2 regions of the Rhodococcus sp. P4_F5 genome follow, and region 1 is predicted to be linked to the other one. Evidence: predicted binding sites of a transcription regulator. Region 1 holds the regulator's gene; the other holds the start of a gene.

The links. Region 1 encodes HspR, which represses chaperone genes until heat shock. Its sites were predicted from a motif close to ANNTGAGTNNNNNNNACTCANNT; they were not measured.
Region 2: the regulator HspR is predicted to act here: its motif matches at 1,680-1,702, upstream of clpB (ATP-dependent chaperone ClpB).

Annotation. Positions count from the first base shown of each region.
Region 1 is NZ_JBFUJP010000117.1:1,272-5,295, reverse strand. Features, by position in the region: gene dnaK (molecular chaperone DnaK) at 1-353, shown strand, start outside; gene grpE (nucleotide exchange factor GrpE) at 350-922, shown strand; gene dnaJ (molecular chaperone DnaJ) at 957-2,159, shown strand; gene AC1DU4_RS25615 (heat shock protein transcriptional repressor HspR) at 2,195-2,599, shown strand; gene AC1DU4_RS25610 (nitric oxide synthase oxygenase) at 2,777-3,916, opposite strand.
Region 2 is NZ_JBFUJP010000045.1:24,534-28,557, forward strand. Features, by position in the region: gene AC1DU4_RS17585 (NAD(P)/FAD-dependent oxidoreductase) at 1-46, opposite strand, end outside; gene AC1DU4_RS17590 (alpha/beta fold hydrolase) at 729-1,634, shown strand; gene clpB (ATP-dependent chaperone ClpB) at 1,788-4,024, shown strand, end outside.

The sequences.
Region 1 (4,024 bases):
AGGAGGACAAGGCCCGCCGCGAGGAGGCCGAGGTCCGCAACCAGGCCGAGTCGCTGGTGCACCAGACCGAGAAGTTCATCAAGGACAACGAGGACAAGGTGCCGGCCGACGTGAAGGAGAAGGTCGAGGCCGCCGTCAAGGAGGCCAACGAGGCCCTCGCCGGCAGAGACATCGCCGCCGTCAAGTCCGCGGTCGAGAAGCTCTCCACCGAGTCCCAGGCACTGGGCGAGGCGATCTACAAGGCGCAGGCCGACGAGGCCGCAGCCTCCGGTGACGGCGCGGGCCCGAGCCAGGGCGACGACGTCGTGGACGCCGAGGTCGTGGACGAGCCGTCTGATCAGGACAAGAAGTGAGCGAGTTCGACGCCGCGCGCGATCCGTTGACAGCCGAGGGGCAGCCCTTGGACGTCGAGGTCACCCCGGCCGCCTCCGAGGAGGCGGCCGGGGCCGGCCAGCCCGAGCCCGCGGTCGACGACTTGACCAAGCTCACCGGCGAACTGGAGAAGGTCGGCACTGAGCTGGGCTACGCCAAGGCCGAGATCGCGAACATCCGGCGTAACAGCCTCGCCCGGATCGATCAGGCCGTGGCCTCCGAGCGAGCCTCGGTGGTCGGCAAGTTCCTGGACGTGGTCGACGACCTCGACCGGGCACGTGCCCACGGTGACCTGGAGTCGGGCCCGTTGAAGGCGTTGTCGGACAAGCTCTCCGGCGTCTTCGGCGGTCTGGGTCTGGTCTCGTTCGGCGACGAGGGCGATGCCTTCGACGCGGAACTGCACGAGGCTGTCCAGATGGAAGGCGACGGCGGCAACCCGGTGCTCGCGGCGGTCCTGCGCAAGGGCTACCGCCTCGGCGACCGGGTGCTGCGCACGGCAATGGTGACGGTCACCGACGGCGAGCCTGCGCCGCCGGAGTCCGAGCAGTAGTAGAACAGGAAACGACGAGAGGAGGAGACGCCCGGTGAGTCAGCGGGAGTGGATCGAGAAGGACTTCTACAAGGACCTGGGCGTCTCCTCTGACGCCACGGCCGACGAGATCAAGAAGGCCTACCGGAAGTTGGCGCGGGACCTGCATCCCGACGCCAACCCCGGTGACGCGAGTGCGGAGGAACGGTTCAAGGCCGTGAGCGAGGCGAATGCCGTGCTCTCGGATCAGGCCAAGCGCAAGGAGTACGACGAGGCCCGCCGGCTGTTCGCCAGCGGTGGCTTCGGTCGCGGGGCATACCCGCCGGGCGCCGAGTACACCACCGGCGGTGGCGGTTTCGGCGGCGGCGAATTCAACATCGGCGACCTCTTCGGTGGTGGTGCCAGCTACACCACCACCGGCGGCGACGGCGGCATCGGCGACCTGTTCGGTGGGCTGTTCGGCCGCGGAGGCGCGGGACGTGGGACCGCCACCAGCAGCCGGCCGCAGCGCGGCAGCGACGTCGAGGCACAGACCACGCTCCCGTTCCGCGACGCGGCACTGGGCGTGACGGTCCCGCTCCGGCTGACCAGTCCGGCGTCGTGCACCACCTGCCACGGCAGCGGCGCGAAGCCGGGCACCAGCCCGCGGGTGTGCCCGAACTGCAACGGAAGTGGCATCGTCAGCCGCAACCAGGGCGCGTTCGGGTTCAGTGAGCCCTGCGACGACTGCCGCGGCACCGGCTCGATCATCGACGACCCGTGCACCGACTGCCACGGCACCGGTGTGCAGAACCGCTCGCGCAGCATCACCGTCCGGATTCCCCCGGGCGTGAGCGACGGACAGAAGATCCGGCTCGCCGGACAGGGCGAGGCCGGGCTCCGCGGTGCGCCGTCCGGTGACCTCTACGTCACCGTGAACGTCAAGGCGGACAAGGTGTTCGGCCGCAACGGCGACGACCTGACGGTCACCGTCCCGGTCAGCTACGGCGAACTGGTGCTCGGCACCACGCTGTCGGTGCCGACCCTGGAGGGCCGCGTCGGCGTCAAGGTGCCGCCCGGCACCGTCGACGGCCGGACCCTGCGGGTGCGCGGCCGCGGCGTGCACAAGCGTGGCGGCGGCGCGGGAGACCTGCTGGTGACAGTGAAGGTGGCGGTGCCGCAGAACCTCGACGACTCGGCCACCGAGGCGTTGCGTACCTACCTCGAGGCCGAGAAGGCCAGCGGCTTCGATCCGAGGGCGGACTGGGCCGGCGCCTGATGTCTGCCCCCTCGACCAAGCGGAGGTGACCCACGATGCAGGACCAGTTTCCGTACCAGGCTGACCCGCCGGACCCGGACGCGCAGATCTTTGCCATCTCGATGGCCGCCGAGTTGGCGGGGATGCATGCGCAGACCCTGCGCAACTACGACCGGCTGGGCCTGGTCACGCCGCACCGGACCACCGGCGGCGGCCGTCGCTACTCGCCGCGGGACGTGGCACTGCTTCGTGAGGTGCAGCGCCTGTCCCAGGACGAGGGCGTCAACCTGGCCGGCATCAAGCGGATCATCGAGTTGACCAACCAGGTGGAGGCGCTGCAGCGCCGGGTCACCGAGATGGCCAACGAGATCGCCCAGGTGCATGCGAGCTACCGACGCGACCTGGTCCCGGCACCGCGCAACAACGCGCTCGTGGTCTGGAAGCCCCGCCACCTGCGCTGACCGCACCACCCGAACATCGGAAGGCCCGGTGCCGCCGTCGTTCCAGTAACTCTGGAGCGGCGGTGGCGCCGGGCCTTCCTGTCGTCGTGGTGGTCTCTGCGAGCGTCCGCCTGACCGAATGTCGCATTCGTTCAGTTGAAGTGAACGAATGCGACATTCGGTCAGAGGGGGCGGTGGTCAGTTGAAGGGGCAGCCGGTGCCCTGCGCGCGGACCACGAAGTTCGGCCGGACGTCGAGGTCGGGTTCGTCGTAGAGCCGGTGGAAGGTCGGCGTCAGCGACGACGACATCGGCGGGTTGATCCACGACCAGTCGGTGGGGCAGGCGCGGCCCGCCTTCTCCTCGCGGCCGACGAAGTCCAGGAACTGCCGGGCGACGGTGTGGTGGTCGACCATGATCACCCCGGCCTCCCGGTAGCTGTGGATCACGGCGCGGTTCAGCTCGACCAGCGCCCGGTCCTTCCACAGGGTGCGGTCCGAGCGCATGTCGAGCCGCAGCTTCCGGGCGATCGTGGGCAGCATGTCGTACCGGTCGGTGTCGCTGAAGTTGCGGGCACCCACCTCGGTGCTGACGTACCAGCCGCTGAACGGGGCGCACGGGTAGGTGAGGCCGCCGATCTCCAGGTCCATGTTCGCGACGGCGGGTACCGCGTGCCACTTGAGGCCCAGCCCCGCGAACCACTTGTAGTTCGGGTGCACGAGCGGGACCTCGAGGATCAGGTCCTCGGGCACCTCGAACCACTGCAGCGGCTCGTCGGGGACCGAGATCAGCAGCGGCAGGACGTCGAAGCGGGTGCCCGCGCCCTTCCATCCCATCTCCGTCACCTGCTCGGTGAGGGCGACGTGCCACGGGTCGCCCGTGATGCTGCCGTCCTCGTTGCGGTACCCCGCGTAGCGGATGAGCTGGGGGCTGACGATGCGGAACTCCCTGCCGTCCGGGAGCGGTCGCGGGCCGATGGTGATCACCGACTGCAGGGCGCCGCCGTTGGTCGCGGTCCGCAGGTGCTCCCAGCAGGCCTGCGCCAGCGCCTCCGCGGTGACCGCGTCCCGGGCGTCGATCAGCTTGAGTGTCCGCCAGTGGTTTCGGCCGACGCACCGTGCATGGTTGCGCCACGCGAGCTTGGCCCCCACCAGCAACTCCTCGGCGGTGTGCTCGTAGCGGCCGGTGAGGGCCAACTCGTCGAGCACCTCCGTCGCCCGCGCCGCCGGCAGGTGCGCCAGTTCCGGCTGCCGATAGAAATCGGTGCACTCGGCCAGCCGACGTTCGACCTCGGCGGTGGACGGTGCGGGCCTGCGCGCGACCTCTCGGTCGCGTGCCATCTCCTCCCCGAAGGCAATTTTCACGACTGCGAATTCTCCGTTCTCGGTAGAGACGTACTGCGGGGCCGACGCGTCACTGCGCCGGGCCTCGAGAAGCCAGTTTGTCAC
Region 2 (4,024 bases), on a different contig from region 1:
GTGGCGGTGCGAGGGGGTCTGGGTGTGACTTCGAGGGACGGTCCATACCGGGTGTTCGGCGCCGCGGGGCGGCCGGATGGGTCCGCGTCACGGATACCCTCGGTAGCCGTGCGTCGGACACGTCAACCGGTCGCCGACGGGGAACAGCAGCCTTTGGGCGGTCGGCCGCAGCTCCGAGAGCCGCTCGGGGGCGCCGACCCCGGTGTGGGGTCCAGGCTGAGGCACCGGAGCGTATCGAAAGTTGGTTCCGTTCCGGTGTTTCGAGATGCCCGTCAGCGCCGCTCTGTGCGGGCGTCACAGAGGGCTTCGGCGAGCCCTGTCCGCACGGCGCGTTGTGGTGAAGGCGGGACTCGTGCAGGCGGGCGCGGAGGCGGGGGACCTCACCGACGCTTGACCCCCGCCGCGCACTTTCAACTCCTCCTGGATGCCCCTGATTGAAAGCGCGCGCTAGCTAGCGGTCAGCTGGCAGCCAGACCCGCGATTGCCGCGAAGGCCTTGCCTGCGAGGTCGATGAGGGCGAGGGGCACGGTGTCCGACGAGGTCATGAAGATCCCTTTCTGTTGCGCGCAGCGCAGATCGGCGTCACCCCGGTCGGGGTGGCGAGTAATTCAAACCTGAAACCATCCGCAGAGGAAGTGTGATATTGATCATCATGAATATGTCCGATTTTTGGGGAGTCTGGCGGTGCGGCCGGCGCGGTTTGGGGGTAGAGGAGGTTGGCGGAGATCGTGCGCGACGGTCTCCGGTGGCCCGACGCAGCGCGCTCCGTCTGGGCCGATCTCGCGTCGGACTTGGACCTCGGCCGGGGCGTGGAAGCGCGGGCGGTGCCGGCGCTATCTCTGATCCGGGCTGTCGCGGACCCCAACGCATCAACCATGGGCGTGTCACGTCGGCGTTCGCTGGCCGAGGAGCAGTCGCCCGGCGCAGAATTGGCCACCATGGCCACCTATGTCCTGCTGCACGGCGCCGGGTCCGACTCGTCCTACTGGCAGTTCGTCGCGCCGCGGCTGCGCGAGCGCGGTCACGAGGTGCTGACGCCGGACCTGCCGGTCGACGACGACTCCGCCGGGCTCGCCGAGTACACCGCCGTGGTGGTCGATGCGATCGGCGACCGCGCCGGGCCGATCCTGGTGGCCCAGTCGATGGCGGGGTTCACCGTGCCGCTGGTCTGCGAGCGTGTGCCGGTCGCTCTGGCCGTCCTCGTGGCGGCGATGGTCCCGACGGCGGGGGAGTCGCCCGGCGAGTGGTGGGCGAACACCGGCCAGGAGGCGGCGCGTCGCGCGCTCGACGAACGCGAGGGACGCGACCCCGACGCCGAATTCGATCCGGTGACAACGTTTCTGCACGACCTGCCGCCGGAGCTGCTGGAGACGGTGCTGGTGGACGGCGCGCGCGGGCAGTCCGACACCCCGTTCGAGCAGCAACTTCCGATGCCCGCCTGGCCGGACGTGCCGACCCGGTTCCTGCTGTGCCGGCAGGACCGCTTCTTTCCTGCCGGATTTCAGCGCCGCGTGGTGCGCGAGCGCCTCGGGATCGTGCCCGACGAGATGGACGGCGGGCACCTGCCCGGGCTGGCCCACCCGGAGGAGCTGACCGCGCGGCTCGAGGCGTACCGGGTGGGCGCGGGCCTGTGACCGGGTAGTTTGCCTAGGATTTGCCGACGGTCGAAAAGTTTTCAGACTTGAGCGGAACAGACTCAACTCTTTGTGTGTTGGGACATGTGACAGCGCCGACCGGCCACACCTAGGCTCGACGGCGACGACATACGTCTTCCGTTAGGGGTGACCATGGACTCGTTTTCTCCGACCACCAAGACTCAGGCGGCCTTGACTGCGGCCTTGCAGTCCGCGTCCGCCGCCGGGAACCCGGACATCCGTCCGGCGCACCTGTTGGTGGCCCTGCTCGACCAGACCGACGGCATTGCCGCACCGCTGCTCAAGGCGGTCGGCGTCGACCCCGCGGTGGTGCACCGCGAGGCACAGACCATGGTCGACCGACTGCCCAAGGCGACCGGTGCGACCGCCACCCCGCAGCTGGGCCGTGAGGCGCTCGCTGCGCTGACCGCCGCCCAGCGCCTGGCGACCGAGCTCGACGACGAGTACGTGTCCACCGAACACCTCATGGTGGGGCTCGCCGACGGCGACTCCGACGTCGCGAAACTGCTTGTCGGACACGGCGCTACGGCGCAGACGCTGCGTGACGCGTTCACCGCGGTGCGTGGCAGTGCCCGGGTCACCAGTCCGGATCCCGAGGGCTCGTACCAGGCGCTGGAGAAGTACAGCACCGACCTCACCGAAGCCGCCCGCTCCGGCAAGCTCGACCCGGTGATCGGGCGCGACACCGAGATCCGGCGGGTGGTCCAGGTGCTCAGCCGCCGCACCAAGAACAACCCGGTGCTGATCGGCGAGCCGGGCGTCGGCAAGACCGCGATCGTGGAGGGCCTGGCCCAGCGGATCGTGGCGGGTGACGTCCCGGAGTCGTTGCGCGGCAAGACCGTCATCTCCCTCGACCTCGGTTCGATGGTCGCGGGGGCGAAGTATCGCGGCGAGTTCGAGGAGCGGCTCAAGGCCGTCCTCGACGACATCAAGAACTCGGCCGGACAGGTCATCACGTTCATCGACGAGCTGCACACCATCGTCGGTGCCGGTGCCACCGGTGAGTCCGCGATGGACGCCGGCAACATGATCAAGCCGATGCTGGCCCGCGGCGAGCTGCGCATGGTCGGTGCGACCACCCTCGAGGAGTACCGCAAGTACATCGAGAAGGACGCGGCGCTCGAACGCCGGTTCCAGCAGGTGCTGGTCGGGGAGCCGTCGGTGGAGGACACCGTCGGCATCCTGCGCGGACTCAAGGAGCGCTACGAGGTGCACCACGGCGTGCGCATCACCGACTCCGCTCTCGTTGCGGCGGCGACCCTTTCGGACCGCTACATCACCTCCCGGTTCCTGCCGGACAAGGCCATCGACCTGGTCGACGAGGCCGCGTCGCGGCTGCGGATGGAGATCGACTCGCGGCCCGTCGAGATCGACGAGATCGAGCGGATCGTGCGCCGGCTGGAGATCGAGGAGATGGCGCTGGCCAAGGAGACCGACGAGGCGTCGAAGGCGCGGCTCGCCAAGCTGCGGCAGGAGCTCGCGGACGCCCGCGAGAAGCTGGGGCAGCTGAGCACCCGGTGGCAGAACGAGAAGCAGGCCATCGACTCGGTCCGCGAGGTCAAGGAGCAGCTCGAGACGCTGCGCCGCGAGTCGGACCGGGCCGAGCGCGACGGCGACCTGGGCAAGGCCGCGGAGCTGCGCTACGGCCGGATCCCCGAGCTGGAGAAGCGGCTCGAGGCGGCGGTCGAGGCGTCGGGAGGCGCCAGCGACGGCGACGTCATGCTCAAGGAGGAGGTCGGACCCGACGACGTCGCGGACGTGGTGGCGGCGTGGACCGGCATCCCGGCCGGCCGGATGATGGAGGGCGAGACCGCCAAGCTGCTGCGGATGGAGTCCGAGCTCGGCAAGCGGGTCGTCGGGCAGGCCGACGCGGTGCAGGCAGTCTCCGACGCGGTGCGCCGGGCCCGGGCCGGAGTCGCGGACCCGAACCGGCCGACCGGCTCGTTCCTGTTCCTCGGACCGACCGGCGTGGGCAAGACCGAGCTCGCAAAGGCGTTGGCGGACTTCCTGTTCGACGACGAACGCGCGATGGTCCGGATCGACATGTCCGAGTACGGCGAGAAGCACTCGGTGGCACGGCTCGTCGGTGCCCCGCCCGGCTACGTCGGCTACGAGGCCGGCGGTCAGCTGACCGAGGCGGTGCGCAGGCGTCCGTACACGGTGGTGCTCTTCGACGAGGTGGAGAAGGCGCACCCCGACGTGTTCGACATCCTGCTGGCGGTCCTCGACGAGGGACGCCTGACGGACGGCCAGGGCCGGACGGTGGACTTCCGCAACACCATCCTGATCCTGACGTCCAACCTCGGTGCCGGTGGCACCAAGGAGCAGGTGATGGATGCGGTGCGGCACGCGTTCAAGCCGGAGTTCAT